DNA from 4 places in the Paenibacillus sp. EB106-04-04-XG159 genome. Region 3 is predicted to be linked to each of the others. Evidence: predicted binding sites of a transcription regulator. Region 3 holds the regulator's gene; each other region holds the start of a gene.
What was found. Region 3 encodes LexA, which represses DNA repair genes until DNA is damaged. Its sites were predicted from a motif close to CGAACATATGTTCG; they were not measured.
Positions count from the first base shown of each region.

Region 1: AC3WTP_RS18345 (YhjD family protein) is a predicted target of LexA. The motif match lies at 6,317-6,330, and genes of this name have one in related genera.
Region 2: AC3WTP_RS08830 (YhjD family protein) is a predicted target of LexA. The motif match lies at 1,977-1,990, and genes of this name have one in related genera.
Region 4: addB (helicase-exonuclease AddAB subunit AddB) is a predicted target of LexA. The motif match lies at 5,908-5,921, and genes of this name have one in related genera.

Region 1 is NZ_JBYTDY010000016.1:99,115-107,469, forward strand. It holds gene AC3WTP_RS18320 (MMPL family transporter) at 1-2,150, opposite strand, end outside; gene AC3WTP_RS18325 (HD-GYP domain-containing protein) at 2,143-3,255, opposite strand; gene AC3WTP_RS18330 (undecaprenyl-diphosphate phosphatase) at 3,383-4,207, opposite strand; gene AC3WTP_RS18335 (HD-GYP domain-containing protein) at 4,443-5,519, shown strand; gene AC3WTP_RS18340 (LexA family protein) at 6,024-6,251, opposite strand; gene AC3WTP_RS18345 (YhjD family protein) at 6,369-6,770, shown strand; gene AC3WTP_RS18350 (hypothetical protein) at 6,802-7,146, opposite strand; gene AC3WTP_RS18355 (hypothetical protein) at 7,277-7,486, shown strand; gene AC3WTP_RS18360 (hypothetical protein) at 7,532-7,999, opposite strand; gene AC3WTP_RS18365 (hypothetical protein) at 8,168-8,355, shown strand, end outside.
Region 2 is NZ_JBYTDY010000006.1:29,045-37,399, reverse strand. It holds gene AC3WTP_RS08850 (N-acetylmuramoyl-L-alanine amidase) at 1-264, shown strand, start outside; gene AC3WTP_RS08845 (hypothetical protein) at 287-511, opposite strand; gene AC3WTP_RS08840 (hypothetical protein) at 541-756, opposite strand; gene AC3WTP_RS08835 (helix-turn-helix domain-containing protein) at 1,317-1,517, shown strand; gene AC3WTP_RS08830 (YhjD family protein) at 1,546-1,950, opposite strand; gene AC3WTP_RS08825 (hypothetical protein) at 2,093-2,962, opposite strand; gene AC3WTP_RS08820 (transcriptional regulator) at 3,047-3,274, opposite strand; gene AC3WTP_RS08815 (hypothetical protein) at 3,400-3,642, shown strand; gene AC3WTP_RS08810 (hypothetical protein) at 3,685-3,852, shown strand; gene AC3WTP_RS08805 (FtsK/SpoIIIE domain-containing protein) at 4,008-5,195, shown strand; gene AC3WTP_RS08800 (replication-relaxation family protein) at 5,188-5,775, shown strand; gene AC3WTP_RS08795 (helix-turn-helix domain-containing protein) at 6,007-6,231, opposite strand; gene AC3WTP_RS08790 (hypothetical protein) at 6,319-6,570, shown strand; gene AC3WTP_RS08785 (type II secretion system protein E) at 6,673-7,032, shown strand; gene AC3WTP_RS08780 (type II secretion system F family protein) at 6,980-7,807, shown strand; gene AC3WTP_RS08775 (type II secretion system F family protein) at 7,857-8,355, shown strand, end outside.
Region 3 is NZ_JBYTDY010000007.1:41,142-49,496, forward strand. It holds gene AC3WTP_RS10390 (PKD domain-containing protein) at 1-2,316, shown strand, start outside; gene lexA (transcriptional repressor LexA) at 2,386-3,018, opposite strand; gene AC3WTP_RS10400 (LysM peptidoglycan-binding domain-containing protein) at 3,305-3,688, shown strand; gene AC3WTP_RS10405 (DUF896 domain-containing protein) at 3,822-4,043, shown strand; gene AC3WTP_RS10410 (methyltransferase) at 4,245-4,766, shown strand; gene AC3WTP_RS10415 (HAD family hydrolase) at 4,785-5,597, shown strand; gene AC3WTP_RS10420 (FixH family protein) at 5,792-6,187, shown strand; gene metH (methionine synthase) at 6,334-8,355, shown strand, end outside.
Region 4 is NZ_JBYTDY010000002.1:201,496-209,850, reverse strand. It holds gene addA (helicase-exonuclease AddAB subunit AddA) at 1-2,241, opposite strand, end outside; gene addB (helicase-exonuclease AddAB subunit AddB) at 2,225-5,761, opposite strand; gene AC3WTP_RS03120 (SGNH/GDSL hydrolase family protein) at 6,488-7,036, shown strand; gene AC3WTP_RS03115 (class I SAM-dependent rRNA methyltransferase) at 7,173-8,355, opposite strand, start outside.

The DNA of each region.
Region 1 (8,355 bases), on a different contig from region 3:
CGAATAAGAGTCGCGTCCAGGAATATGGAAGTCGCCAGACCAAGGCCTACCGCCTTCATCATCTCATTATCCGTAAATATGAACGCCCCAACGACAACAATAAGGATAAATGCGGCGCTCGTTATGATGCCGCCTGTCTTGATCAAGCCTTCCGCAGTACTATGTTCGTTGTCTCCAGTACGTTCGTACTCCTCCGCTATGCGCGATAATAAGAATACCTCATAATCCATTGATATGCCAAATACCACACAAAAAATGATAACAGGCAGCATCGCCACAACCATACCCGTTGAGGTCACTTGGAATAGATCCGCAAACACGCCGTACTGGAATACGAGCACGACAATGCCTAAGCTTGCTCCCAAGCTTAACACATTCATCAACACCGCCTTCAACGGGAGCAGCACCGAACGAAAGGCTATGAATAGTACGATATAAGTCACTGCTAGTATAAATATGATTACATACGGCAGCGCATCTGTGATGCGATCGATAATATCTAAGCGATAGGCTGTCGCCCCCGTAACGTAGCTCTCGGTTGCATCCATATCCATCGCACGCAGCTCTCTTACGAGATCATATGCTTCATCGCTGTCCGGCTGCACGGTTGGAACCACCTGCATCAGGACATATTCACCCTTAACTAAGTGCATCTGTTCCAGCTGTGCTTGCAGGTTAGGGTCCTGCAGCGCTAACGTCTTGGCTTCAGCACTCGGCAGCGCCTGCAGTGTTGCCAGGTAGTTGTTCACACTCTTAACCGAATCCAAGCTCGCGATATCTGCCGCAATCTGCTCTACCTTGTTGACCGTATTTCCGTCAGAATAAGGTTTGTCCATCCGCAGGAGTACCTGCATCGCTTCCGTTTCACGCGTATCGAACACTTCATTGATCAAGTCTGAGCCGTAGCGAGATTCGTACTTCGGCGGGAGCATTTCTGCATCTGGAATTCCAATCTTGATGTCGGCAACCGGCCAAGCGCAAGCGATAAATCCAATCGTCAGCAAAGAAGCAATGATGACCGGCCGCTTCATCACCGCATGAGCGAGCTTGCCCCAAGCTTTGCTGTTCTGTCCCACTGCCGCGCTGCCCTTATCCCGACGCCACTTCGTCGGAATGACAGGATAACGATTCACCTTATCCCCCAGCACACCAAGCATTGCTAACAGCATCGTATTGCTAACGATAACAGACACCGTTACAACCATCACGCCGCCAAGCGCTAATGATCGGAACAGGTTCAAGTCAATGAATGCCATTGCAATCAAGCCTATCAGCACTGCCACCCCGGAGAAAAATATCGATTGGCCCGCCTTCTGCGCTGTCATCGCAACTGCGCCTTGAACAGTCCCTTGCTTGCGCAACTCCTCTCGGAATCGGCTGACCATGAATAACGCATAGTCGATCCCTACTGCGAGACCAAGCATCGAGATGAGGTTGGGCAAAAAGTTGCTGAGCGAGCTTGTCATCAATGCGACAAAATACACAAAACCAAGTGTAATCGTTACGCTTAGCAGACCGACCAATAACGGCAGGAGACCTGCTATCCAAGTGCCGAATACGATAAGCAGCACGATGAGAGCAATGGGCAGTCCGATAATCTCGGACTTGATGATATCGCGTTTACTTGCTTCCTGCATATCATAATAGATAGGTGTCGCGCCGCTGACGTATGTGCTCATGCCCTCTAGATCAGGAATAAGCGCACGTATAGACGGAAATTGTTCAAGCGCATCGTCTGTCTTAAGTTCCATCTGGACTGCGATTACAAGCACGTCTGGCCTAACGTCCAATCGTCCGGTCTCTTTAACCGCTATATCCATGACATAGGGCTGTTCCCCCAGCTTAGCGAGTGAATCCAGAACTTTCTTCGTCGATTGTTCATTGGTTATCGTAGAACCGTCATCACTCTCATACACGATGTCCATTGAGGTTGATGGAATGTTCATGTTCTCACTTAGCAGCTGCATGCCGACGTCCGATTCGCTTCCTTTGGGAGTGAAGCCATCATCTTTCAGCATAGATGGAACTTGAACAGCGAATGCAGCCATGATCACAAATAAGACGATCCATAGTGAAATTATGAATCGTCTATGCTTAAATACTCCATTTCCCCATCTCCAGAAAAAACCTTGCCTATCCGTTTCACGCATTAGCGGCTCCTCCAGTAATAACGTCATCCTTAGAACCAATAATGATGACGTTTAGGCTTGTCGATAGATCAATGTCTCGCAATTCTTTATATGGCTGTCCATCTGGGTCATACAGCAGTCTAATTATTGGTCGTTGCGGATATTGAGGATTGATCTGAGACACAACTCCTACTTCTCGAGTACTGAGCTCAACGGTCATTCCTAGTGGATACACGGCGATTCGATCTCGGAACAACTGCAGCATATGCTGTTCATATAAAGTATCAGATCCAGTGTACAATATCTCTAGCGCTTCATGAGGCATCATGGCAGTCCGATATACCCGATGGGTTGTCATCGCATCATAAGAGTCGGCAATGGCGATCCATTTGGCGAATTCATGGATTTCCCCCGCTTGAATACCGCGCGGATACCCTGATCCGTTTAATCGTTCATGATGCTGAAACGCACAATGCGCGGTAAGCAGCGGAATATTCGGTATATCCTTGAGAATACGATAGCCGATCTCTGCATGGGTCTTCATGTGCTCGTATTCTTCTTTGGTTAGCTTGCTTGGCTTATTCAATGTCTCAGCTTTGATCTGAGTCTTGCCTATATCGTGCAGAAGTGCCCCCATGGCTAAATTCTTTAGATCTTCTCGATTATAGCCATAATGAAGTCCGAACAAGGTAGAATAGACGCATACGTTCAGCGAATGTCTGTACACGTAATAGTCTGTCGTCTGAATATCTCCCAGCATGACCATAGCTTCACTATTGGATGAAATATCGTCTATGATATTATCCATTAGAGCTAAGAACGGTTTGCCTAGATTAGGCACAGTACGCTTACGACTCGTCGAATCCGCCATCAGCTGCTTAAACTCACGACGAATCATCTTATTCGCTTCGCGTCTTGTTTCATCGCTCAACATATCCGGGGCGACGATTCCTTCCGTACGCTCATCTTCAACATATACGCAGCTAATCCCCATAGATATAAGCCGATCGATATAAAGCTTAGACAGCTCTACCCCTTCTCCGAGCAGTACCATGCCTTCATCGTTATATATTTTTTTTGCTAATTTCATGCCTGCATGACATGAAGTCAATGGTATCCATCGCAAATCTCGTCAACCCCTGATGGTCGAAATATAACCAAGTATCATATTCAAACAACAATTATAATACCATTTTTCCGTATTTCTTGCGACAAATTCAGCTGCATCCAACGACATAATCTGCGAAACTTCTTCATTTCACGATAAACCACCAAAATAACCCTGCCAATATAAAGCGATAGATTGCAAAGTATCTCAACTTAACTTGCTGGATATGATTCAAGAATAGGACCACCACACCATAAGCGACGATAAACGACACGATAAATCCAAGAGTAAAGAAACCAAGTACATTCCATGTGAAATGTTTATAGCTATCCAAGAGCTCATAACCGCTTGCCAATATCATAATGGGAATCGCAATGAAAAATGAAAAATCAGCAGCAGCACGATAGCTGACTCCGCTTAGCATGCCTCCCGAAATGGTTGATCCTGATCGCGAGAAGCCTGGCCATAATACAGACAATATTTGAAACAGACCGATCAAAAACGCCTGCTTATAGCTTATATCATCAAGTGTGACGGCACTCGGCTGCTTGCGTTCTCCATACCATTCCGCGACCCACATGAATATGCCGCCTGCTGCTAATGCCATTAACACGATCTCAGCGCTGAACAGTTGCTTGATCCAATCCTTAGCGACAAATGCTACGATCAGCGCAGGTCCAATTCCAAACGCCACATGCAATAGGTTCAGACTGCGCTTCTCTTTGTGCCCTTGCTTCACGGATCGAATTCCAATGCCGAGCATATTCTGAATCCGCTCTCGATAGACAACGGTGATGGCTAAGATCGCCCCTAATTGAATGACAATTTCAAACGTTTTTAGCAGATCGCTCTGATCATTTACCCCCATTAATTTGGTGGTGAGTATCATGTGACCTGTAGATGAAACAGGAATAAACTCTGTAATTCCTTCAACCACACCTAGCAGCACTGCTAATAGTATCGTTAACATAGTACACTTCCCTTCGACGTACAACCTTATAATGAATTGTATGAGCTGGATCGAAGTACAAGCACCTTAAATCGTATTAAAAAATATGACATAATGTTTAGTATTTAGACATTAATTGTTGTAAGCTATTGGTATTGTTGCTATGATTAGCATACATGTAGTCAACTCTCAGTTAGGAATGGTGATCCAAATCATGCGGGTTCATATTTTACAAGTGAGAGATGGAGATATTGTTTTGAAGGATATTTTCAATAACTTTGGGGTTAAGATTATATCTGCAGGCACTTGCATGAAAGAACGGGATATAGATGTACTGCTTCGACATCACATTGATATGGTAGAGATCATGGAACGTTTAAATCCTCAACTTAGTATAGATGTGATAACTAACTCGACCTCTTCCCCGGGGATTTCAGAGACAGTTCCTATGGACTCTGTACTCTTAGCGCCAGAACAATATGTGAATCCATCGATTAAGCAGTTCTATCCTCAGTATCTTGAGGCAGTCAAGTTCACTAGCCATATGTTTGATCATGCGCTTCGCACGGGAAATATTAGTCAAGAAGATGTGGAGAGCACGATTACACCTATACTTGAACAGTTTAATGAGGAACGCGATGTCGTTTCCTTGCTGCTGCATCTCATTTCAGATGATGATTATATATGCCAGCATTCTCTTCAAGTCAGTATGCTGTCCTATTATTTAGCAGTTTGGCTCGATTATTCCGAGCAGGATGCACTTCGAATCGGCAGGGCTGGATACCTCCATGATATCGGCAAGAGTCAAATCGATCGCTCTATCCTTGATAAACCTACCAGCTTAAGCCATGACGAATTCGAACAAATTAAAGCGCATACAACAGTTGGTCACCAGATCATAAGCTCCAGCTATAGCGACGAGTGGCTCTCGATACCAGCGCTTCAGCATCATGAGAGAATAGATGGTACAGGATATCCACAAGGGCTTACTGGAGATCAGATCCATGATATATCCAAGATCGTTGCTATCGCAGATGTGTACAGCGCGATGATATCTACGCGAGTATATCGTGAGAAGAAAGACTTATTCAGTGTACTGAATGAGATGTACGCTATGAGCTTCAACAAGCTTGATCCTAGAATGACGCATATCTTTATCCGTCAGATGCTGCCGAACTTCTTGCATAAGCGAGTCAAGCTAAGCGATGGCCGCATGGGTACAATCGTCATGAACCACAGCACTGAATTCTTCAAGCCTCTCGTGCAGGTCAATCAAGAGTTTATCGATCTGTCATTGGTCAGACAAGTCGAAATTGAGCATGTGTATATGTAGCCATAATATAAATTAATCATGATCCCTCTGGAAACACCGAGCAATCGGTCATTCAGGGGGATTTGCATTTTGTGCACGCCATTCAACTGCTAGAATCCAGCGTAAACAAAAAATACGTGTCCGAGTGACTGGATCACATAAGCGTGACCACCGCATCAGACACGTATTTATATATTACTGAGAAAGCTGGTATCCCTCGACTTGCAAGGGTTAACCGATGCTTCCCTCCATCTCGAACTTGATAAATTTCTGTTTTCAAAGCTAATCAAAATCGATTAAAACCATTGATATTACGGCGTTTTAAAACATCGATATTTCAAATTACTTTATCGCTTATCAACTACAGTCGGCATAAAATCGGCACGAAAGGACATCAGTTAGATTAGCAATAGTTAGAGTAGTTCAGTTTTTCCCTATATAATAGGAAACGATTTGTTTTCGTTCCGATTAATTAGGATCGGTTCTGATATAAATAAGGTCATGTATCATTATAAAAGAGCCTCGTTATTCCGAGGCTCTTAATCTTATTGTTCTTGGTTTAGACGGTTCCCAGTCAATGAACCCTTTGAGCTTTAGTCCTTCCAGAAACCTATGTACAGTACTTGATGACTTACTATTTAACATCTCAGCCAGTTCCCTGACAGATGGCGAGTACTTATTTTCTTCCATATATTCTTCAATCGCGCATAAAGTATCTTTCTCTCTTCGTGATAGCTTCTCCACAAATATCACCTCATAAGATATGTAAGTTATGTACCATTATATACGAACATATATTCTTATTCAAGGTTGAATTACGAACTTGTGTTCGGTTATAATTATAGAAAAACGAACGTTAGAGGTGACACCATGGGACCGCTCGTAACTGAAGAAGAACTGCAATTAGTCAAGTCAGCTGTAATGATACCGATGATTTTGAGCGCTTTTGAGCGTGATAAACAAAAGATTGAATCAATGTTAAAGACTCCAGATCCTTACACTGAATCGATTACAGCTGCCATGAATAAAGCAACCAAGGTATTAACGGAAGTGCGGCGTGCGATGTTTAAGACGGGACTGAAGGTGCTTGAAACAGAGCGAGGCGAGGACGGCGTAACGGCTCGGTATCTCTTTAGGGGTTATCGTGGGGAAATGACGTTGCTTAATGACTTCTTACGGGCTCAATGTATGATAAGAATGAGCGCGTACATGGGGCTTGATACGAGTAAATATGTCGATGAGTCCTACGGTAACAAACCAATAACGATGTAAGAGCTGCGGGACGGATCCGGCAGCTCTTACATCAAAACAGAATTCTTACTAGTGACTTATAAATTTTATCATTTACTTCAGCTAAACTTCTCTTCCCATCTTTCCAGTTAAGCACAACCCTATATGTACCTTTCTTCTTAGCAGATAACCCGGCTAGCAGTCCAACTGGACCTAGTAAAACACCACCGACCGCACCTCGGCCTACCGCGCTTGCAGCACTTGTCTTTGACTCTTCATCTACTACCTCATAAGATTCAATTACATCTTTATCTAACGTGATTCTATTAAAAATACCAACAACAAGTATCAACTTCAAACCATTCGCCATAATAACTTTATCTTTATAGTCACCAGCAATAATCATATTATTCGCCATTAGCCTACCACCTCATTAAAGTTATATCTTCATACAACACTATAATCTAATATATGTCAATGAAGTAGATAATAAGGAAATTTGATCGGATTGTAGAATAATTGTGGTAATTATGTATGGAGGTGTAATAATGGGTCGAATGCTGAATACAGATACGGAATTGTTTGCGGCGGCAATGTCACAGGTTAAGGTTGAAGCGTGGCTTGAAGATGCTGCAGGAGTGTATTGCTTACAGGGAGAAGGTATTGTAGAAGCCATAACGCCGGAGACTGTAAAGCTACGTGAACAGGACGGATCGGCTATGCATTACTTCAGATATCCAACGATGTTTAAAGTATAAAGAGCCGTAGGTGCTTCCCTAGCGACTCTTTAGCATTCTTTAATCTCACTTTGGTATTACATACGCTTGATAAGGTTTATTCATCCCGCCATCAACAGAAGGGTTACGTCCACTGACTCTCCATAATATTGTGGTACCCGAACCAATATTAGCTTGTGTGTACTGTCCCATCCCTGGGCCAGTGTCAGGCAAAGTTACGCCTGGGTGAATAGAACCATCAGGATTTTTGATTAAAAAGTTCACTTCTAGATTCAAGGTATTGCTTGACCCGATTGGAGCAGCCCCAAAAATTATGTTTTGTTGTCCGCCTGAGGTATTGGTATAGGAATACCAGTCGCTATCCACCCCCGTACCATAATCCAGATCCAAGTTCATATTAAAGACTCCACCAAGCTGTAATGGCTGGGCTGCTGGATAAGAATCCGCCCATCCAGACAAGCCAAAAGCTGATTGAGAAAACCCAAATACAGAAATAGCTAATGTAATCGCAAGCAGTGACTTTTTGAATCTCATAATAATTACACCTCCATTATTTTTGTCTTACAATGTCGATAATAGTATATATTTACAATTTGTGGAACGAAAACTAGATTGGTATTATCAACAAAATAATTGCGTTGTAAGCGCCATCATATGTTGATATAATCATAATATTGGCGATTTTTGTAAGGAGGTCAGAAAATGAGTCGAACTCTGAATACGAATTTCGAACTGTTTGCTGCGGCTATGTACCAAACCGAGGTTAAGGCCTGCTATAAAGATGCAGGAGAATTGAAAGGAATAGGAGTTGTCCAAGAGATTACACCGGAGACGGTGAAGCTAAGGGAAGCTGACGGATCGTTCATGCATAACTTTAAGTTTAATACGAT
Region 2 (8,355 bases), on a different contig from region 3:
GCTGACGCTGCGAGGTTAAAGAGAGACGAAGTGATTGAAGCGTTTATAGCTGGTCATGTAGGTGGCGTGGCGAAGTACCTCGGTTTATCAGCCAAGCAGACGAAGCAGGACAACCTTGTAGACGTTTACGTAAATGGTAAATATACCTGCAATGGTGAAATCGAAAATGGCGTGACGAAGGTTCCAGCGCGCGCTGTTGGCGAAGCGCTTGGTGCTACTGTCGGTTATGATGCTAAACAGAAACGCGTTGACATAAATAAATAGGAATTAATAACAGCCGCAGTTTCTAAAGGTTGCGGCTGTTACCTTTAAACATTGTTGGATATCTGAAGTAGTGCATCGACGATCCGTCTGGCTCGCGGAGCTTGACTGTTTCTGGCGTGATCGCCTCCACAATTCCTTCACCCTCAAAGCAGTACACTCCAGCGGCATCCTCTAACCAGGCTTCTACCTTTGTCTGTGTCATAGCTGCAGCAAATAACTCCTGATCTGTGTTCAGTATTAGACTCATAGCACAACTCCTAATCAGAGATGTTTACCCTACTCTTCCAAGAACTTATCATAAGCCAGCATTGCATTCTCAAGATCTTCTAATGTCATGTTTTTTCTTACCATGTGGAAATATTTGATATAGTGTACGATGTAATGATTCGCTGCAACAACTTTCAACTCTCTGGGCTTTACGTGGCCACATTCATTTCTTAAATTGTTCAAAGTTATATCGAACATGTTAGGTGTGGTAAATTTATCACTCATTATGATGCCTCCTCGGTTATAATGGATTAATCTTAGTTTATATTGTTCATGCAATATATGTAAAGGTGAGCGTGCGCAGCTCACTCGTAACAGATATCCGCGACCCGCCCCGAAGGGCTGAGGTTTCGCCTGCTTCTGCTGCAGGCTCATCAGGCGGCTACTTACGGTTACGAATAACCATGACCAATGCGGCAACGCTTAGAATCAACGCTGTTGTGCTTATGATCCATGTTGCCAGTTCCATATGATCATCCTCCAGTCATTGTTTTGAGGTGAGGGTATATGATAAGATTGGGGAGTAAGGGGCGGTGCTACGCCCCTTACAGTAGGTACTAACGTTTGCGCGGGGAGCGCTTCTTAGTACCTTTTTTCTTTTTACGAGCTTCTGACAGTAAGATTATTGCTGTTAGTAATTGGATGATTGCTGTCAGAAGCGTTACCCAATCTTTCATGTTTCCCTCACCTCCTTATATATCTATTATACGATATCGTATAATGAATGTCAATGGGTATTGCTAATAAATATACGATATCGTATAATGAGTTATGGGGTGATTGTTATGAAGGTAACACCTAAGCTAACTGAGATATTGAATGAAAAAGGGCTGACACAAACGAAGCTATCGGAGATGTCTGGAGTGCCTCAAGGATCGATATCTCGCTTTGATAAGAACAGCCGACATGAGGATGCTCACTTATTTGCAATCGCGTCTGCTTTAGGGCTTAAGGTAGAAGAGCTTTTTAATATTGAAGAATCATAAAAGAGCCACAAGGTCATTTGCGGCTCTTTTATTGCGTGATCGGTTTATCTCCAGGCAACGTAGGGTCTACAAATTGACTTGTATCCAACCCCAAATAAGCCATCATACGGACACTGCATTGCGCCCGTAGAAAATCATTTAGTAACGTCATCTCCCCGTGGTATCCCCTACAAAGATATTTAGTAGTTATTCCGTCCTCGTCTCGTTCAGACTCCAGCATCTTCAGCCCACTCTTGAACATAGTTCTTTTAACTTCGGTGTGTACCGTAATTACTTTCTTAATTGCTTGATCCAACAGTTCCGTGTATGGATCTGGTGTCTTTAATACGGATTCTATTTTCTTTTTATCTCGGTCAAAAGCCGCGAGTATCATCGGTAGCATGATCGCCGATTTGACGAGCATTAACTCTTCTTCAGTTATAAGCGGTCCCATGTTGTTCACCTCGCATATATTATATACGAACATATATTCGATATTCAATGTTGAAAACGATGAGAACAAAATGTGAAATAAAAAAGATCGCCCTTAGTCGGACGACCTCATTTGTATTCTATATATTATAGGTATCAATTCTCTATAATTTGAATTGTGCGTCAGTTCCACCCATAGCTTTATACGCGTCAAGAACGTTCTGCAATGACTTCTTCTCTTGATCAGTAACAGTACGATCCTGCTTTCTTTCATCGCCTCGTGAACGGATCACGGTTTTTTCAGAACTAATAACAGCATTAATGATCTCGTACACGTCTTTAGTGACTAATGTATCATAGTATTCCCACACACCGCCAGATTGATTATCTCTATGGACATCATTGTAGCCTGGACTGATCGTAAATGTTTGGTCATCAGCCTTAATTATGTAATCTTTTATAAATATCCAAGAATCATCAGCGTATTGAAATCTTGCATATAAAACAGGAATATTATCTTTGCCAACAACGATAAATGCATTAAATCCGTTTTCATTAATATACTCAGGGCTGGATTTATCTTCATATACAGTATATCCAGTGACTTCATCCGTTCTCTTTCTCATATGAGTAAGAGCAGCTTCTTGCCGTTTCTTTTCGACGGCAGCCTTTTCCTCGGCTTCTGCTTTTTCTTTAGCAGCTTTATCGTCTATTTGTTTTTGAAGATCTTCAGCTAAACCTTTGATTTGTTGTTCTTCCTTAGATCCAGGATGTTTCTTTGTTATGGTTTCTTTTGTTTTCTTTAACTTCTCGATATCCCCAGAAGAGAAATAAGAATTTGCTTCCGCTAAAAGCTGTTCTGGTCCGTATTTTAATTCATCCAATTCTTTCTTAAGTGATTCATTTTCTAACTTTAGTTTTTCTAATGATTCTTTAGTAGATGCAAGTTCTCCAACTGCGTTGGAACTAGTTGGTCCGCATCCGGACAGCAAAGACATTAAAGCAATAATTATAACTGCATTTCGAAGTTTCATGTTCTCCCTCCGCGTAAAAAGTTATGTTTCAAGTCTATCAGACAAGGCAATATTTTACTACGATTATTGCGCCATCAACCTCATTCACCAGAAGTCTCCACTATTTACATCGTATCCTTGTTTCCTGAGCACAGAAACAATCTTCTGCTTAGTCTCCACACGAGGATTCAAGTCTTTATCCCCATCGCAAAGATCAGAAATACTATCTCTGTTCATGCCTGTAGCTTTAGCAAGCCACTCTTGATTAATGCCTGATACGCCATCTAAAAACTCTCCTAGTTTCGTTCTTCGCTTTCCAAGTCCAAACATCATATCCACCCCCATTTATATCAATAGGGTGGACAATCTATGAAAATTTTATTCAAAACACTCCGAATAATGTCCAAGCACGACCTAATAAAGTTAGGTATACGCAAAGCCGACAGGAGGTGTACAGAGTGCATACAAAAGTAGACTTTCGCTTGCGGAAGGAAGTAGACGCTGATCTGATCCGCGCTACATCGCACTTGTGCAAGAAAGATATCAACCAGCTATGCAGAGATGGGCTGCGGCTAATGCTTGGAATTCGAACGACGAGAACATCTATAATCACAGAGCGCCCGATCCATCCAGTAGGTAGCAATACGACTGTTACCGTTGCAGGCAAGCCAGCTGTATTTATTCCAGCAAAGAAAGGGTGACGAATGATGATTGGTATGACATCTTTGTTCGGGGTTCTTGGGGTGGCAGCAGTTAGCACACTCTCGGAGTATCTGCTGGAGCGATTCGGACACAGTGACAAGATAGTTTTTGTTAAGATTGCGGGCTATTGCATCTGTGCTTATGTGGCGTGGGACATATGGTTTGAACTGGTCCATCACGTAGGGGCTATGTTCGGGGTCAGACTATAGTCGCGGGAACTGCGTTATTATTTACGCCACTAGATGCCGATTTTTTAGTTCACTAGATAGGTTATTAATTAGGAGCGTAGCTTTACGCCACTAGTACAAGGTGGACAATTGACTATGAAACGGTTTTTAAATCTGTTTAAAAAGCAGGTGGTAGAATGTTTGGTTTGATGGTGGCGACCGCCGCGTGCTTAGGTGGTGCACTCGCAGTGTATCGCACGCTGCCGGCTCCTGCGGCACGAATCAAACTCCGCAAGATGTTTGTTCTTGGTGACATTTGCTTAAAGCAAAAGATGCGGAATGGAAAAGAGATCAAGAAATACCCAATCATACACCGCGTTACCGAATCCGAAACGAGGGTTCAAGCGGTATTTACAATCCCGCAAGGGCTGGACCCTAAGGAGATCATTAAGCACGAATGGCTGTTCAAGCAAACGTTTGGCAATGAAATTGAAATCATCGGGGATGTTAAGGCATTTACTTTGAATGTGTATCACAGTCCAATCAAAGCATTCGCATACGAACTGGAGACCATACAAAGCAAGATCAAAGAGCACCTGCTAGGTATAGTGGTGGGTCAGAGCAGAGACAAGTACGAAGTCTACGACATGACCAAACGTCCGCATCTGCTCATTGCTGGCGAAACGGGAAGCGGAAAGTCTACGCAGTTGAGATCCATCCTAACCACCATGATTCGTAGCTACAGCCCCGATCAGCTTGAATTGTACCTTGGCGACTTGAAGCGCAGCGAGTTCTTTCTTTTTGATCGACTCGAACACGTCAAAGCGAATGTGGTTGATGCGAAGTCGCTGTATAAAGATCTTCTAAAGATAAGCAGAGAAATGAAGCGCCGCGGCGATTTGCTACATGAAGCGGAAGTTGCGCATGTGGATGATCTGAAAGATAAGCTGCCGTACATTGTAGTGTGTATCGATGAATTTGCATTACTGAAGAAGGAAAAAGAGATCATGGAGATAGTCGAAGAAATCTCATCGATCGGGCGGGCGTTGGGCGTGTTTCTAATCCTCTCATGCTTGCGTCCAGATGCAGAAGTGTTGGACGGTAAACTAAAGCAGAATCTAACTGTCAGGATGGCTTTTAAACACGCCGATGCCATCAACAGCCGTATTACTATCGGCAGCGACGAAGCAGCCCATATACGGCAATCTGACTACGGCAGAATGTATCTGAAAATGGATGGACTAAAACTCGTGCAAGCTCCTCATCTCGAACTTGAGGAAGCAAAGAAGCTCCTGGAGCCACTGAAAAAACCACGAAGCAAGAACAAGGAGATAGAAGAAACGACGGATGCAGATAACGAAGTGTGGGGTGTGTTAGATGAATGACCGCGACAAAGCGATTATAAGCGATCTTGAGCGTTTTCGATGCCTACAAAGGGATGATATTGTTGATTTGCATTTCCGTACCGTCAAGAACGGAGTGGATCAAGCGAACAAGGTCCTGAAGCGGCTGCGGCGAGATGGACACATTGAATGCAGCACATCCCAGCGAATGTATATGTACTTTCCTAAGCCGAGCATAAAGAAAGACAGCGCGAAGATTGCGCACTTTATATCCATTGCACGATTTTACAAACAAATAAAGGAGATCGAACACCCGAAATACTTTGAAGTGGAACCTAAATACGGAAAGGGTAATCCTGAACCAGACGTATTCATGATCTGGAAGCGCACGCCGTTTTATGTTGAGATCCAGCGCAGCGTGTACAGCAATAAAATCATGGATGATAAGATGAAACGTTACGAGAGATATTGGGCAACTGAAGAGTGGAAAAGCGAATCGTGGCAACCTGCAGATAAGAAGGTATTTCCGCTGGTATGGATTTTAAGTGATATATCATACAACATTGATACTCCATTTAAAGTGATCCAAACAAAATCGGTTACAGAGATAATGAAAAAGTAAGCTATTGATATACGAACATAAGTTCGTATATAATGAGAACAACGACAGTCTATGAGAAGTCTCGCAAAGTGGTTTGGTAAATACGGTATGGGGTACAAGTAAAAGTTAATTTATGTAAGTTATTGATCATATATTCATTTTGTTTATAGTGATATGATTTGCATAGAAAGGAGGGAAATTAAGCAGTCCTTGACTATATGTCAAGTTTTCATCAAGGGAGGAGCCAAAAGCTCACTGCCGTTTACCTTTTTCAACCGTGATCCACTCGTAAAAATCTTCAGCGTGACAATTAAGTATGCGAGCTGCAAGTACCGCGTTTTCAAATGACATTTCTCTTTCGCCATTTATCCATCTGGATACAGCTGACTCTGTGACATTCATTCGTCGTGCAAGCTCAGATTGTGGCATTTGGTCTAAAAGTTCGCGTAAACGACACCTCCCTTTCTGGAGGGCCATATGTATCCTTTCAATTCATTTTTTTATTTACAATGTTATCTTCAAAGTAATTATTAATCAATGATTATTACAACTGGAGGTTAACTGATGACCATCGCTTGGTTGGAACCATCTGTCCAAAAAAGGATTGAACAATTGAATAGTGAGTGTGAATTCAATTTCCAGAAAGATTATTACACCTTTTTGGAGTTGTTGAACAATATAAAGAGAAATCCAGACGAAGCCGATAAATTCATTTGTACTCTTGAGGATATGTATATTGACACGGTGAAGTATGTTGAATTCGGATATCGTCAAGCAGTTAATGACATGATTACTCTAAAAAATAATTTGCGATAGCAAAAAAGAGAGCTCGATAATTACAATCGGCTCTCTTTTTTTGTTGTGCACTTTATATAATAAGGTTCTCTATCAACAGGGCATAGCAACAGCGCCAAGGATATGATGAGCCGCTTGGAGACGATGGCGCTCAGCGCAGCAGCGCTGCCGCTGTTAGTGATTCGTCAGCAGATCGCATCGGCCTTAGATATCATCGTTCATCTTGCGAGGCTGCGCGACGGGTCGCGCAAAGTGATGGAGATCTGTGAAATGGTGGGTGTTGAAGGAGGTGAGGTTTTCTTGTCTCCGCTGTATGTATTCACGGAGCAAGGGGAAGCGGAAGGGAAGATATGCGGCCGATTGGAGCCGAGGTTCCAGCTGAACAACCGCTGGAAGCTGGCAATTGCGGGTCTGAGCTGGGAGGGAGAAGATGGGCGAGAAGAAGATGTTTCCATTCACTCGCGATGTGAGGCGACTGGCTAGCAGATCAACAGCTCATGCGCCAGCAGATCGCGGATTGCCTGATTATATGAGCTATACCTTATCGTTGAAACAGTATGTAACAGCAGTAATGCTCGGTGTAAGCATGATGGGATTAGTAGGGTACTTATTTTATCAGCATTGGCTGGGAGTTTGTATTATTGGCAGTGCTGGTTTCGCCTATCCGAAGATGAGGCGAGCAGCGCTGCTGGAACGCAGAAGGAGTCAATTAACGATTCAGTTCAAGCAGGCGCTGTATGCGATAAGCTCCTCACTCTCCGCGGGTCGGTCCTTAGAGAATGCTTTCAAAGAAGCTATTGTCGACTTGCAGCTGCTGTATCCAGGAACTGATGTTGATGTCATTCGTGAGCTGCGAATCATCCGCTCCCGGGTAGATAATGGCGAGCCGATGGAAATGGCAATGCTTGATTTCAGCAGACGCGCCAAACAGGAGGATATCGCGAACTTTGCAGATGTGCTGGTGACCTGTAAACGAATGGGAGGCGATGTCATTGAAGTCGTAAGGAGAACGGCATCCGTTATTAGCGAGAAGATGGAGATCGTTCAGGAGATTGATGTTCTTATCGCTCAGAAGCGCTTAGAGATGAAAGCGATGATGGTTGCCCCTTTTCTATTTATCGCTTTCATGAACATAACTGCGCCAGACTTTATGCTCATGCTGTACAGCGGGGTTGGGCGCTTGATCGCGACGGCTGCTTTTCTGCTGCTTCTAGCCGCGCTCTGGCTGATGAAGAGGATGATGAACATTCGAGTGTGAATCCTTTCGGTTCTTAAGGCCTATTGGTTTACAAGAAGGAGTGTAGATTGTGCTGCCGACGTGGTTATGGTTATTGCTGGCTGCAAGCGGAGCTGCCGCTGTCTGGCTCGTGAATCGATTCAAGGCGGAATTACATCTGGAATTGATGAATAAGGAGAATGTTGGGAAGCTGAAGGCGTGGCTTCCAGCTTTCCTTGAACTGTTGAAGCCGTATCAGCAAACGTTCGATACGCATCCGCTGCTGATGTCTGTCCGACAGGCGCTGCTGCAGCTGTACGGTCCAGCGCATGCCTATAACCGCTTTCGGCTGTTTATGGCTGAATTAGCATTTATGCTGGTGGCAGGGCTTCACTTTGGCTTCATATGGGCAGCCGTTACAGAAGGGACAGCAATCAATATGCTGACCGGAAGCTTGCTGGGCATCGTGCTTGCATTAGCCCGCGTTAAAGAAACAATCGGACGGGCGGAGAAGCGGAAGCAGGAGATGCAGCTTGAGCTTCCCGAGCTGTTAAGCAAGCTGACGCTGTTAGTGCAAGCGGGTGAGACAG
Region 3 (8,355 bases):
CCGATTGATCTATCGAATGTGGAGATGAAGTTTAACTTCAAGGTGACAAATAAGGATTGGGATAGAGAACGTTTAGGATTTTCATTCCGAATGCAGAGTCCGTTTAATAAGTATGCGATTGAATTTGATGGAACAAAAGTCTATTTGATGAAATACGTAAACGGTGCAGCCCACATCCTAGCTCAAAGCAATCAACCACTGCAGGACAACAAGACATTTAATATACGATTACGCACGTTAGGAGACAAGATTGAGTTTTATATCAATAACACTCCTGTATTTAATGTTACAGACGGTTCCTATGTGAGCGGTGCTTTTGGCTATTTCTCTGATAAAGCCTTCGTACACTTTGGCGCACTATCTTACAAACCTATTCAATCAGATGTGGTTGAGTGGATGGACAATTACGCGATCTGGGAGCCTTCAGGAGCTAAAGCAGAAGTGAAATACGAAAATATTAACTTCGATGATCCGGAAAAGGATCCGATGGCGGGAAAATTCACTTGGAGCTATAAACACACGCCGATGTTTTTACGTAACCAAGGAGTATCCAGCTTGGATGGTAAGTCCTTCGAATCGACGCAGCTGACCTTTGATAAAGTCGGACGTTATGTCGTGAGCTTACAGGCCAAGGACGATCCACATCCTGAATACCTGTATCCAGATAACAGATTCAATGAATATCGGATGGATTCCAACGAATTCGTGAATCAAATTACCGTCCATCGTCGGCCTGTAGCGAAGTTCCAGGTATCGCAGCAAGCAGATGGTATGATCAATTGGAATGACGAGAGTTACGATCCTGACAGATGGATGAGCCCAACAGAAATTAGTAAAGACAATACAGGCATCGATTATGCGCAGACACGAGGAATATTGGAGAGAAAATATTACTACATTTCTCCAACAGGCAAAGTCGTAGATGCGAAGCTAACCGCGCCGCAGGAAAAGGGAATGTACGAGATAGGATTGTCCGTCAAGGATGAATACGGTGCTTGGTCGCAATGGGCCGTAAACCATATTGATGTTGGTGTGACCATAGTAGATAGTCCCCCTCTTCCAGGATTCATTCCGAATCCGGTTGCGACTTATCGGAATGTAGACGTAAGCTTTCAATCGACGGCTTATGATAAAGAGGATGGTAATTCTCTCAACTTAGATCACAAATATTACATCAGTAATATGAGTGACGGAAAAGAGTCGTTAGCAAGTGCTAAGCGTGACATTTGGTACAAACAATTTTCTACACTGGGTACATTTAAGGTAAGACAGGTTGTAACCGATTCAAGTAATCAATCAGCAGAGACGTCTAAGACGATTCAGATCATCAACCGTGTACCTGTGGCGAATATTAGCTATCCAGATAGTACAAATCAAACGAAGCCGACATTGGTGGATACGTATACTCCAACGATCACTTGGACATATGCAGATGAGGATCTGGATCAACAAAAGCAATATGAAGTGAAGGTATACAAGTATGGTGGTATATTGATACAGTCCTCGGGTGTATTAAATGGTACTGCGCTATCCTGGAAGGTCAATGCTGCGCTGCAAGACAAGACGGACTATTATGTCGTGGTTCGTGTATTTGATGGCTATGATTGGGGACAATCTGCTCCTAAATATATGAGGATACATGTCAATAGCCCGCCAATTGCAGACTTTGATTACATACCAAAACCACCCTATGAAGGCGATACGATTAGATTCAGCAATAAGTCTACAGACCCTGACGGAGATCCGATGACTTACAAATGGCAAATGAGTGGTCCCAATTATCGATACCAATCATCTGCAACTAATCCGACTGTAAGTTGGATCACCCCGGGAAGTTACATGGTTACCTTGACAGTGTCTGATGGAATGGAAGAACACAGTATAACGAAGCAGATAGAAGTGCTGCCGCTCTGTATTCAAGGACAAGTAATGCATGCCAAGGAGTGGCTGAATCATTTGCAAAAGTGGAACGAAGCGAATCCTGATAAACAACGATCGCTGAATACTTTTTGGGCAGGAGAAAGCTTTGAGTTGGTCGCAAAGCCAACGGTAACAGGCACTGCAACCACAGCTGTGAGCATCAAGGTATATGCAGAGCGAATCGGTCAGGTGCAGCTTGCCAAGCGTAGTGAGGCTTCGTGGGAAGGGTATCTATCTAATGACAATACATCTACCGACTTGGCTATGTTAGCTGATGGGGAGTATTCATTTGTATTTACCGTAACGTATTCCAATGGAGTCCAGAAGACAACCACAGTTCCGATCAACATCTTAGGCAACTGGGATGAGTACTTCCGTTTCCATAGAAGCTTCTAAAATAACAACGCCTCGCGTGGTTCTCATCATGAGTACCGGCGAGGCGTTCTCTTTAGCCGTGCAAGTGTATTAATGAAGATCACGGAACAGACCGACAACTTTGCCAAGAATGGTAACATGATTCAAACGAATCGGTTCCATCGTGGAGTTCTCAGGCTGCAAGCGAATATGATCTTTCTCTTTATAAAATGTCTTGACAGTAGCTTCGTTATCTTCTGTCATGGCGACGACGATATCACCGTTGTTAGCAGTTTGCTGCTGACGCACGATAACGTAGTCACCGTTATGTATGCCAGCTTCAATCATGCTCTCACCGTGAACATTAAGCATGAATACCGTATCATCCTCACGAACCATGTCTAATGGAAGCGGGAAATAATCCTCAATGTTCTCAGTTGCAAGAATAGGTTCACCAGCGGTAACCTTACCGACAACAGGTACTCGTGCGATCGCGTGATTGAAGTTCGAATCTTCTCCGACCATATCTTGGCTGTTTAGAAGCTCAATTGCGCGCGGCTTAGTTGGGTCACGTCGAATGAAGCCCTTCTTCTCGAGTCGATCCAAGTGACCGTGAACTGTTGAACTGGATGCGAGTCCGACAGCCTCGCCAATCTCACGTACAGAAGGCGGGTAGCCTTTCAATCTAACTTCAGTGCGTATAAAATCAAGGATCGCTTGTTGGCGACTAGAAATCTTAGACAATAGAATCAACTCCAATGAGTGCGCTTTTTTTAAATTATACCATAGAACGACCGTTCGTACAAACGTAAGTTCTAAACTTTAGGGGAGATTCTTGTCCACTTTATAAGTGGCTATTCTTATCGATTAATCAGTTATAAGCATGTTATCTGTTTCGGTTAATGTAACCAAGTAAATAGCTCTTAACAAATATAGAGAACGTTTGTTCTAAAATGTTGTTGACTCAAACAAGTGTTCGTGTTAAATTAAGAACAGAGAACAGAACACACGTTTGGAGGACTGGTTAATCATGATGTATACAACTTATCGATCAATATATGCTAGAAGCGCTGTCAAACAACAACAAGCGAAGTCACGAGCTATTCGTTCACGCAGAATGCGTCGAACAGCTCTGCTCATGACATTATTTATAGGTTTATGCTTTACTTTTACCAACATCGTACAAGCGTTGACAGGAGAGTCAGATGCCGTAGTAGAAGCGGGAACACAAGTCGAGAGTGTCATTGTTCAACCAGGTGATACACTGTGGGGTATCGCAGATACTTATCTTCCTGCTGAGGGCAATTATGATATTCGTGAATACATACAAGATATAATGAAGCACAATGATATGAAAGCAAGCAATTTACAAGCCGGCGACGTAATTGAAGTACCGATACTTGCATCTAACTGAGTATTCATTTCTTCCTTATATATGATGCTCATGATGTGTTATAGAAGAGATTCGTATATAGAGCTTATTGCTTGACTTTGAATCACCTCCATGTCAAAGTATTAGTATTGGAAGGACAACTTGGAGGTTAGATATGGAATTAGAGAAATTGATTGCCCGCATAAACGAACTTGCTCGTAAGCACAAGACAGTAGGCTTGACTGATGATGAGGCAAGCGAGCGTGCACGACTGCGTGAACAATATTTAGTTCAATTTCGCGAGCAGGTAAGAGGCCATCTAAACACGATAAAATGGGCTGAAGATGAAGATCAGGATGGACAAGCGCCGTCGACATCGAGATTCGGTCCTCAATAACATGATCTCAAGGTACGGACAGCAATGTTCGTACCTTTGTTAGCGTACAAGAGCTTTAAGCTGTTATGCATTATATGGTATATGCCATTAATGAATCATAAGCTCGGCTCAAACGTATATTCCGTGTATACTGTTTAGTATAACTGAAGTATTTTTACTTAAGCGAATGAATTGTTCATGATTAGGAGGAGTAAGTACAACATGTCACGTAGCTGGGAAAGAAAAGTCCGCAAGAACAGTGCATCATTAAACAAGCAACGCCAGAAATCAGGCAAGCCTACACTCCACACCGGTGTGGAAAAGTACGAGCAATTTAAAGGTAGAAACTTTATTTTGCCGATTGTGCTCATTGCTATAGCGCTGTTATTCGCCTTGGTAGGCAGTGTTCCAGTTGCACAAGGTGCCCAGTCAGCTTGGCTCTATTGGGTAACGATCTTTGCTTATATCGGTCTAGGCTTGATCATCTTCTTCCGCAAGCCTTATCTCAAGATCGGCAAAGACTACGTTTCGACAACCAAGTGGAATCGACCTCGCTTCCTTTATGTCAAGGATATTAAGAAGATTACAGTTCAGCAAGGTTATGTCGTTATTGAAAAGTCTGGCAAAGGCAGCAACTGGGTCTTCTCCCGCTTCCTGAATCGATACAATACTGAAGAAATGGGAGAAGGCGTCATTAAATTTGCGGTACAACATCAAATTCCGTACGAGAAGGTATCGAAGTAAGCATAGGAGTGGGGCAAAGTGACGATTCGGGCGATATGGTTTGACTTGGACGATACATTACTATGGGATGAACGCAGTGTAGAGGAAGCATTCGCAGCAACGTGTCAATTTGCACAGGAAAAAGCTGGAGTCGATCCTGTTAAGTTGGAAGAGTCTGTTCGGGCTGCAGCACGCGACCTGTATGCTTCCTATGAAACTTATCCATTTACTCAGAATATTGGCATTAATCCATTTGAAGCACTATGGGCTCACTTTACAGGTGGAGAGCATAAAGAGTTTCGAATGCTGCAAGAGATTGTTCCACAATATCGAGCTGCGGCTTGGACGCGTGGCCTTGAAGCATTGGACGTGAAGGATGAGGAATTAGGGCGTGCTTGTGCACAGCAATTCATGGAAGAGAGACGCCAACGGCCATATGTTTATGATGAAACGTTTGAAGTGCTGGAACGTCTGCGACAATCCTATCAACTGGTGCTGTTAACGAATGGAGCACCTTGCTTGCAGCAAGAGAAGCTTGACGGTATTCCGGGCATACAGCAGTATTTTGACCATATCTTCATCTCTGGCAACTTTGATAAGGGTAAACCTGCGCTCAGTTTGTATGAGCACGGAATGAAATTGACTGGTATTCGTGCAGCTGAAGCGATCATGGTCGGGGATAAACTTACAACAGATATTCAAGGAGCGGTTAATGCAGGTATGCATAATGCTTGGGTAAACCGCAATGATAAACCGTTAGCTGGACCGGTACAGCCTGAGTATACGATTAAGAGTCTAACTGAACTACAGGAAGTTATTAATCATATCAACAAGCAGCAAACGGTTGAATAGAACAGTTGAAGGACTGGATCTTCATACGAAGATTCAGTCCTTTTTTGATGTCGCAGCTTCAGTGTGATAAATGTCATATTTCGTTCACATATACTGCTGTCTTTAGCTCAATTGAGTCATTACGTTCAAGAAATTGTTGGATATAATGGAAGTTATGATATGCCGTCTCATAGAAGCAGAGGAGTGAATGGTGAATGTGGAAGAAAGCCATATATATATCTAGTGTAGCGTTCGTACTACTAGCAGGTTGCAGCAATGAGCATGAAGGTCATGATATGGGAAGTTCAATGAATTCTCTTGCGATGATCAACGTCGAACTAAGCACACCAGAACAGATAGGATTGAATGAATCTGTAACAATCACAGCATCTGTTACGCAAAATTCTAAAGTTGTTGAGAATGCAGATAAAGTAGAGTTCGAATGGTGGATCGAAGGTGGGGAGCACCAAAAGGTAGAAGTAAAGCATAAAGAAAACGGTAAGTATGAGTGGTCTAATAAGTTCGATCAAGCAGGCAAGTATACCATCATATCTCATGTTACAGTTGGGGCTATGCACTCCATGCCAAGCAAAACTTTTGAAGTAAAGTAATGTAATCGCTTAATTAACGCTGATAAAAATAGAATAATATATACAGCGTTTACATGGTTAATTTCGATAATTCCCTATCTTTCCTATTGGGAAAGATTCTGTTACACTTATTTTCAAATATTTTTACATAGAGGGTGGGCAGAGGGATGAGAAAACCAACGTTACAAGAACGTCTACAGGAACGTATTCTAATTCTTGACGGTGCGATGGGCACCATGATTCAGCAAGCTAACCTTAGCCCAGACGATTTCGGCGGAGATCATTTGGATGGCTGCAATGAGATGCTCGTATTAACGCGTCCTGATGTCATTCGTGGAATCCATGATGAGTATTTTGCGGCTGGAGCCGATATTATTGAAACGAATACATTTGGCGCAACCAGCATCGTACTAGCAGAATATGATCTGCAGGATCGTGCACGCGAAATCAACCTCGCTGCTGCCAAGCTCGCTGTTGAGTCCGCTCGAGCATATTCAACGGCAGATCATCCTCGTTATGTAGCTGGTGCGATGGGGCCGACGACGAAGACACTGTCTGTAACTGGCGGTGTAACGTTTGATGCTCTTGTTGACAGCTATTACGAGCAGGCAGTGGCCCTCATCGAGAGTGACGTTGACGCGCTGCTATTGGAAACATCGCAGGATACATTGAATGTGAAAGCAGGCTCAATTGGTATACAGCGTGCCTTTGAGACAACTGGCATCAAGCTGCCGCTCATGATCTCAGGAACAATCGAGCCGATGGGCACTACACTCGCAGGCCAGAACATTGAGTCTTTCTATGTATCGTTAGAACATTTGAATCCGATCTCGATCGGGCTAAACTGTGCGACAGGTCCAGAGTTTATGCGCGATCATATTCGTTCACTGTCAGCGATCGCAAAGACGGCAGTCAGCTGTTATCCGAACGCTGGATTGCCCGACGAGAATGGACAGTATCACGAATCACCCGATTCATTGGCCCGCAAGATTGCAGCATTCGCCGAACAAGGATGGCTGAACATTGCCGGTGGATGCTGTGGGACAACGCCCGCTCATATTCGCGCACTTGCTGAGACATTGTCGAACTACGAACCGCGCCGTAAATATGGCGAGCATCCTCCTGCTGTATCCGGCATCGATACCGTATATATCGAAGACGAAGGCCGCCCATATATGGTCGGTGAGCGTACAAACGTATTGGGCTCGCGAAAATTTAAGCGTTTAATCGCTGAGGGCAAGATTGAGGAAGCGGCAGAAGTCGCTCGCTCTCAAGTGAAGACAGGCGCGCACGTTATAGATGTATGTTTGCAGGACCCAGACCGAGATGAGGCAGAAGACATGACGTCTTTCTTGCAGGAAGTCGTGAAGAAAGTCAAGGCCCCGCTCGTCATAGATACGACAGATCCTAAAGTTCTTGAGATGTCCTTAAAATATTCGCAAGGCAAAGCAATCATTAACTCCGTTAATCTTGAGGATGGCTTAGAGAAATTCGAGAGCGTTGTTCCGCTTGTACATCGCTATGGCGCAGCATTGGTCGTGGGTACGATTGATGAAAAAGGTCAGGCGATTACGCGTGAAGATAAGCTGGCTGTTGCCAAACGTTCTTATGATATATTAGTCCATGAATATGGTATTCAACCCGAGGATATCATATTCGATCCGTTGGTATTCCCTGTTGGAACAGGGGATGAGCAGTACATCGGTTCCGCTAAAGAAACAATTGAGGGAATCCGATTGATTAAAGCTGAGATGCCGCGCTGTCAGACAATTCTCGGGGTAAGCAACATTTCCTTCGGATTACCGCCTGCAGGTCGTGAGGTGCTAAATTCCGTATTCTTATACGAATGTACAAAGGCTGGGCTTGACTACGCGATCGTAAACACGGAAAAGCTGGAGCGTTACGCCTCTATTCCGGAACACGAGCGCAAGCTATCAGAACAATTGCTGTATCATACGAATGATGAAACGTTAGCGGCATTTGTGACGGCATTCCGCGACCGCATCGTGGCAAAGAAGGAGAAAGCAAGCAATCTCTCGCTTGAAGAGCGACTTGCTTCCTATGTTGTTGAGGGTACGAAGGAAGGTCTCATTCCGGATCTAACAGAAGCGTTGAATAATTATTCATCGCTTGAGGTGATAAACGGACCGTTGATGGCTGGAATGGAAGAGGTTGGACGTCTATTTAAC
Region 4 (8,355 bases), on a different contig from region 3:
CGTGCCCGCAGCTGCCTCAACCAGCGCATCGTAATACGGCTTACCCTTATCAGCTAGTCGAATGACTGCCAGCTCTTCGGCCGTCAGACCCACAACAGGCGATCGCAGCACGCCCGCCAGCGGAATATCCTGATATGGATTGTCAATGACTCGCAGCAAGGACACGATGACTTCAACCTCTGTTGCCTGAAAATATCCTGTACTAAACTCCGCATACGCCGGTATACCCTCCAAACGCAGCTCCTCCACCATTAGAGGCGCCCACGCTTGCGTGGCCCGCAGCAGGATCACGATATCGCGATAAGTGGCTGGCCGCATCTGCTTCAGCTTGCCATCGAATACAAGATATGGAGCCTCTCCTTCATCGCCAAGCAATCTGCGAATGCGTGCCGCAATCGCTCTCGCCTCCAGACGGGCGGTTTCGAGCTCAACAGCATCGACCATATTAGAGCTCTCAGTCGACTCCTCCGTTTCCTCGTCTGCTTCGGCTTCATTGGATGGTTCGGAGCCCTTGCCTTTTTCAAGGAGGATGAGCTCTGTCGCCGCACTCTGTCGTACTCCTTCACGCTCAGGCAGCTCTGGATAATATTCAGCGCCGAATTGCAGCTCTGCTTCCCGGTCATATTCCAGCTCCGAGACATTCTTATTCATTAGCTGACGGAACAGCATGTTAACCGCATCCACCACCTCGATACGGCTGCGGAAGTTGCGCGCCAGATCCACCCGTATGCCTTGTTCTTTGCTCCGAGGCGAATAGGCGTAATATTTAGCTAAGAATAAACCAGGTTCAGCCAAGCGGAATCGATATATACTCTGCTTCACATCGCCTACCATGAACCGATTGCCTCTGCCTTCTCTCGCAATCAGATCAACTATCGCTTCCTGCACCATATTCGTATCCTGATATTCGTCCAGCAATATTTCCACGAACTGATCCTGGTACTGCAAGGCGGCATCCGAAGGGAGCGGATGCTCCGGACTCGATTCCGGATCTCGCAGAATACGCAAGCAATAGTGCTCTAGATCGGAGAAATCCAGTAAGCCCTTGCTTCGCTTCGCTTGCTCGAAGAGCTCGCCAAACTCGTTCACGACGCCGACCAATGTCTCCATCACAGGCGCTATCTGATGCAATTCAAGTAGAAATTGCTCCGGTGCTCGCTGGAACAGATCATCCTTGAGCTGGGCAAATTTAGCTTTCGCCTGATCGCGAAGTCGCTTCGTCTGCTCCTGCATCGACTTATCGTATTGATCTCCGCGGCATGCCGGCAGCCTGCCGAAGCCAAGCTGTTCGAACACGGCGGACATCTCATGCCAAGGCAGCACCTGAGCCTGCTCTTGAATGGCTTTCGCTGCAACCCATTCAGATTCGATCAGCTGCCCATACGGCTCTGGCCCTCCGGGTGAGGTCGCAAGCATTGCTGCTTGCCTTAACAGTTCAGCAACTCCAGACAGCCCCAGCCTCGTATCCTGCATAATGCCTTCCGCCCATGGCGAACGCGAGAGTTCCTCCACTGTTGATACACGGAATGCAGCAGACATCTGTTCCAACCACAGCTCCGGCCATGGATGGCTTCGCGAGAAATCATACAGCCGTTGCACGAGCTTGAATGCAGCCTCGTCGTTCCGCTCGCCGCTGAACCAATCCACAAACCGACGGAACGGTTCATCCTCATTGCCGTAGCGATCCTCGAATACACCCTCCAGCACGTCCTGGCGCATCACTTCCGTCTCCGTTTCATTCGCCACGCGGAACGCCGGGTCTAAGCCGATCGTTTGAAAATGCCGCTGAATCACCTCTAAGCAGAAAGAGTGCAGCGTCGTAATCGATGCGCGGTTCAGCAGTGCGAGCTGCCGCTCGAGATGCTCTGACTCCGGATTCCGCTCAAGTGCTTGTTCCAAGGCGATGCGAATCCGCTCGCGCATCTCCGCTGCAGCCGCCTTCGTGAACGTGGCCACTAGAAGCTGGTCCACATGAATGGGCTGCTGCTCATCGCTTATTTTGCGAATGATTCGTTCAACGAGAACCGCAGTCTTACCTGAGCCTGCAGCCGCGGCAACGAGCATATTGGCTCCGCCGTCAACGACAGCCCGCCATTGATCATCCGTCCATTTGGACCCTTCGGGCTTCGATGGAAGGGCTTGCTCCTCACTGACGCCATGCGCTTGTGTGGCAATAAGCTCCGCCGCTTGTTCCCGCTCCGGCAGAGGCTCAGCTGTTAATGGATTATTGTGCTGTGTCACGTGAGTTCACTCCTTCCTGCATCTTGATCCACGCCTCATCCTTGCTAAGCCGCGGCAATTGATTGTATTGATTGCCCTCTATCAGCTCATCGAACTGGCAGACCGGCTTATAGGAGCAGAAATCACACGCCTTGCTGGTACCCATACGGTACGGTTCAATATTTACGTCACCGTTCGTAATGCGCGTACCGATCTGTTGAATGACTTGACGCGCTGTCGTCCGCAGCGTATCCCACTGCTCCTTCGTCGCAACGCTGGCGTTGCTGTAGAAGGTGCCGTCCTGCTTAACGGCAACAGGGAGAATGTCGGAGTACCCCTTTTCAAGCGGTCCGTCCATCTTGGCAACAGCCTCTCGGTCAGCCAGTACAAGTCCCTTCATCTTGAACTTCTTCAACAGCTGCTCTGCTGCCTGATCGGCAGGCATTCCGTTCGCAGCAGCTAGCAGTGGATTATGCACATGGAAATACAGCGTCCCCGCAGGCAGAGCTTCTTGACCGATCCACTCCTCCGCATTGGACAGCAGCACATCAAGATAGGTCAGCATCTGCAGCGACAAGCCGTAATACACCTCATGCAGCTTCAGATCAGTCGCGCTCGATTTATAATCGATGACGCGCAGCAGAATGCCTTGATCGCCATCTGCGCAATCCACACGGTCGATACGGCCGACAATCTCCATCGTGCAGCCGTTCTGCAGCGTGAAGCGCAGAGGCGGAAGCGGCTTGTCCGGCCCAAAATCCATCTCCAGCGCAAGCGGCTCGAATTCCCCGCGCTTCGAATGCTCGCCGATGACTACTGCAGCCCGCTCCACGATCTGTTTGAGCTTGCGAGAGATGTGCTGATAGCGCTTCGTACTGAGCAATATTTCACCCTGCAAGCGAGGAGCCAGCAGGTCGACGATTCGGTCAGCTTCTGCCCGGCATTCCGCAGGCGTCAACGCTGCCCATGTACGACCGTCATCCTTGATGTCAGTGGCGAAGCGGCTTAGAGCCGCGTGGAACAGCTGCCCGATATCAGGCGCTTCCAGACGATACATCTGGCGCTCCTTCAGCTTCAATCCATGCGACGCAAAGTGTGAGAACGGACACGCCACGAATCGTTCCATCCGAGATACGCTCGTTCGCAGATTGCGTCCATACAGCTTGCGGCTCGTCTCCGCATCTAGGCTTTGCACTTGATTGCGATATTCCAATGAGCCTATCAGCGTTCGTAAGCGATCATGCCATACGGGCTGACGCTGAAACCAATTGTATACGTCCCACCAGAGCGGATCGATCTCTCGGCCGCGCTTCCATTCACGCAATTGCGCGATCAGATGCCGAAGCGCAGCTTCTGGATGAGCTACATATTCGAGCTGCAGCTCCGTATTCATAAATTCATTCGGCTCCGCCATTATGAGCTGTTCCTGAACATGCGGGAACATCGTACGCACCATACGAATAACCTCGGACGGCAATAGAGACTTGCCTTCTTCATCCGCCAGCGCATAGCTCACCCATAGGCTCTGACTTGGAGCCGTTAAGGCGTTATAGATCAAGAAGCGCTCGTCCAGCAGCTTGCGGCGAATACCGGGAGCCATCTCGAGTCCCATATCCATAAGCGTATCGCGTTCATTCTCTGTCAATACGCCGTCCTCCAGCGGACGCGCTGGAATGACTCCATCATTAACACCTAACATATAGAGATGCTGGATCTGACCCGAACGGGAGCGATCCATCGACGCGATCAGCACCTGATCCAACGCCGCTGGAACGAGAGCAAGCTGGATACTTTCCAGTCCGGTCTCCAGCATGCCGGCGAAGCGCTCCATCGACATCGCTTCGTCTCCAACCATTTCGACCATTTGGTCTAATATGTCCAATAAAGCGCCCCATATCTGACGATGCTCGCGCGCGCGTTCTACGTGCCCGCTGAGCATAGCCTCTGCGCTCATCCGTTCCAGCTTGTCCGACACCTGCAGCGACATCCAGAACTCATATAATCCTTCGCACATGCCGCGAACATTTTCGGCTTGAGATAATGCGCGTTCCAATCCACTAATCGGCTCAACAATTCGTCGTCTGCAGTCTTCTACCCACGCAGGAGCATGCTTGCGTCCTGTGTCCTCACTCTCTGGCGCATCAGCTTCTAACGATAAAGAAGGAATGTTCGGCCACGGCTTGCCGTTCGTCCAGCGGTAACCCTCGATACCGGTCGCCAGCACGATATTTTCCAGCTTATCGAAGTCCAGTCTTGTAACTGAACCATCCTCTGGAATAATAAATTCCGTCTTGACGAAGCGGAATACAGCGTCCGCCTTCCAGAATCCAAGCAGGATGTCGAGCGCGGCTCTAGTCATTTCCACAAATGGATGATGCAGCACTCCACGCTTCTGATCCATAAAGTGCGGAATGCCCAGATCGGTGAATACGGTACGAATAATATCTCCGTAATCCGCGATGTTGCGCACCATCACAGCCGAATCACGCCATCTTGCTTCACCGCTCTCCATCCGCTTCAGCATGTCGCGTGCAGCAGCCTCAACTTCTACACGTCGATTCACGGAGGCGTGCAGAGTGATCGCGTTCTGCTGTTTCTGCTGCTCGGTAGCACCGTTCCACACTTTGCGCCGCTCATATCCTCGCTCCATATGCCCAAGCAGCGGGGAGCTCATATAACGCGGCAGCTCCTGTTCTGCTGCAGCCCCCATTTTCGTAATCTCGCGAATTGGAACTGATAACGTATCCGCCATCTCGCGCAGCTTCATAAACGTAGTTGCTGTCGGATGGAACAGATTGAGCTCATGAGGCTCATCTCCTTGCTCATAAGCGCGATCCAGTGTTAAGGCTATGCGGACTTCACGTGCATGTACCAGCAGCGCGCCGATGACCGACAGCTCCTGCGGCGTAAAGCCGTGGAAGCCATCGATCCAGATCTCTGCGTTGCGAACATACTCGGAATGAGCCATCTGCTCTGCCAGCCGCATCAGCACATCTTCGCCGTCAAGATAACGTTCCGCGAGCTCAACTTCGAACTCCTGCATGACTCCCGCAATATCATGAAGCTTCGCTGTCAGCAGCGACTGACTGCGCACGCCCTCCAGAAAGGACAACTGCTCTGCCACATCCGATGCTTGTATGCGGTAACGCTTCATTTCGTCAAACAAGCTGTTCAGCTTGTCAATGAATCCGAACTGATCCGCCGCCCCTGCAAATAATGGCAGATCCGGCTTGCGACGCTGCAATATTTTGTAGAGCAGCATCTTCTTGCCTTCCTCCGTGATTGGAGTCAATGCGGTTCCACCCGTTTCCTGCATAACACGGTAAGCCAAGCGGCGAAACCCCAACACTTGAGTCCGCAGCATGCCATCCAAGCCTTCAGAACGCACAAGCTCATGCTCGACTTGAAAGGTGCCCTGCTCAGGCATCAGCAATATAATCGGGGACCCGATAGGCGCTTCTTGCATCTGACTGCGAATGCTGTCAAGTATATGGGCTGTCTTCCCGCTTCCAGAGCGGCCTATGATAAACGTCAATCCCATGACTTCGATATCTCCTCTCACATTTCCCACGATCCAACACACTGTATATTCACATCGTATCCAGATCAATTGCTCATCAATTGATCCAGTTCGATAATTCACCAAAGTTAGCTTATCGTAAGCTCCATTATACCATGCCAAACACGAGAACACACGTTTGTAAAATGGTCACCAGTGTTGTCCTGATTTCTCTCTGTATTAATTGACATTTCTGCTGTCACTTCTCACTTTCAAGAGCATTTGTCCCTCGATCGCCTCGGTCTAAGGCTGAGACTCACTCGGCGTGGCTCATTTTGCGGTTGAGACGTTAATTTACGACGTCTCAGCTGCTTTTTTGCCTTGTTCGAGGGCTGAGACGCTATTTTTCGACGTCTCAGGCCCTCCGACTCTCTCTACGAGGCGCATTTTGCGGCTGAGACGTTAATTTACGACGTCTCAGCTGCTTTTTTGCCTCGTTTGAGAGCTGAGACGCTATTTTTCGACGTCTCAGACCCTCAGACTCTCTTTACGAGGCGCATTTTGCGGCTGAGACGTTAATTTACGACATCTCAGCTGCTTTTTCACCTCGGCTGAGGGCAAAGACGCAAAATCGTTATCTATAAATATGAGAATACGGATTGACTACTCATTGGTAAAAATAGTATTCTTGCATGCAAGATCAAACTCTGAATGGTATCAACTGTGTCTAATATTACTTTTAAAATCATTAGGAACGGAGTGATTTAGATGAAAAAGGTATTGCTGCTCGGCGATTCCATACGGCTTGGCTACCAACCTTACATTCAAGAAGGGTTGAAAGGAGAGGCACATGTATGGGGATCTGAGGATAACGGTCGCTATTCCAAATACACATTATGGGGTGTAAATCTGTGGATTAAAGAGTTCGGAACTCCTGATGTCGTTCATTGGAACAACGGTCTATGGGATTTGCATCATGAAGCGCCGATGGTCGAAGCCTTAACTTCACTGGATGAATATGTGGAAAATTTAAAGCGAATTATTAACGAGCTGGAGCGAACTGGAGCTAAGATTATATTTGCCACTACCATTCCCGTACCTCCTGATACCGTCGTCAGAAGCAATGCTGAAATAGACCGCTACAACGATGCTGCGGTTGCTTTAATGCAATCGAAAAACATCGCGATTAACGATCTGAATCAATTGGTTCGAACGGACATGGAAGCCCATATCTGTGAAGATCGCCTTCATCTGACAGAGCTAGGCTACAAACGATGCGCGGATCAAGCAATCGCCATGATCAGACCATATTTATAGAAGCTCGGAGTAGACAGAATGCAAGGCTAAGATGTTTCATACCGCCAGAGATTCATCACACGATGTCCATGTAAAATGAAGAGCAACATTCCACGACAAACCCGCGTCGTAAACTGCTGCTCTTCATATCGAGTCACTATTTGCTTCTTACTTCGAACACGGCAAACTTCAGATAATGCCCTTCGTCCACACCCGCAATCTGCGGATGATCCTTGCCTGCTGCGCGCCACTCGATCAGGCGCAGCACCTTACCCGCATCCTGTGCCGCATCCAATATAGCTTCCATGAACTTATCCGGGCGCATATGGAACGAACAGCTTGCGGTCACCAGATATCCGCCTTCGTTGACGAGCTTCATCCCGTGCAAGTTAATATCCTTGTAGCCGCGATAAGCACCTTCAACCGCGCTGCGTGTCTTAGCGAACGCAGGAGGGTCGAGGATCACGACATCCCACGTACGTCCGCCGCCAGCGGTCAACGCTCTCGAGGTATCGATCTTCTTCTTGCCTTTTCCTTCTGCGCTGCCGCCCTCGCGCAGCACTTCAGCGCGCTCCGAACGCTCATCCTGACCACGCACCTGTTGACGCAAATAGTCAAATGCATCCGCTACAACGAATTCCACGCGATCTGTGAAGCCATTCAATTCCACATTGCGCTTCGCACTTTGAATCGCATGATCAGAGATGTCGAGGCAGGTTACTTTCTTCGCACCGTACTTGCAAGCATGCAAGGTGAAGCTTCCGGTATGAGCGAAGCACTCCAGCACCGTCGCGCCATCCCACCAAGGAAAGGTTACGGTCTTGCCATTCGCGTTCACTGGCAGCTTCTCGATCACACCTGCATCCGTCTCTACGTCCTGAAGCTGAATCCCACTTCTAGCTCCCCAGCCCGTCATCAACGGCGCGATCGAAGCTCGATTCTCACGCTGATCGAAGAAATATCCCGTCTTCTGGCCTTCCTCAATATCGACTTCGATAAGAAGCTCGTTCTCTCTCACCTGAACATGACGCGGGCATTCCCCGTACAACACGCCAGTGCGCTGCTCAAGGCCTTCCCGCTCACGAATCGGCACATCGCTGCGCTCATAGATTCCCTTCGGCTGCATCACCTGTACAAGCGCCTCTACGATCGCTTCGCGATGGACATCCATGCCGAGCGTGACAATCTGCACGACCAGCACATCGTCAAATCGATCCACAACGAGGCCCGGCAAAAAGTCTGCTTCACCATAAACAAGGCGATATGCGGTAGCACCAGGAAGGAATCGATTGCGTTGCGCAAGACAGTCTTGAAATTTCTTAATAAAGAACTCCGTATTC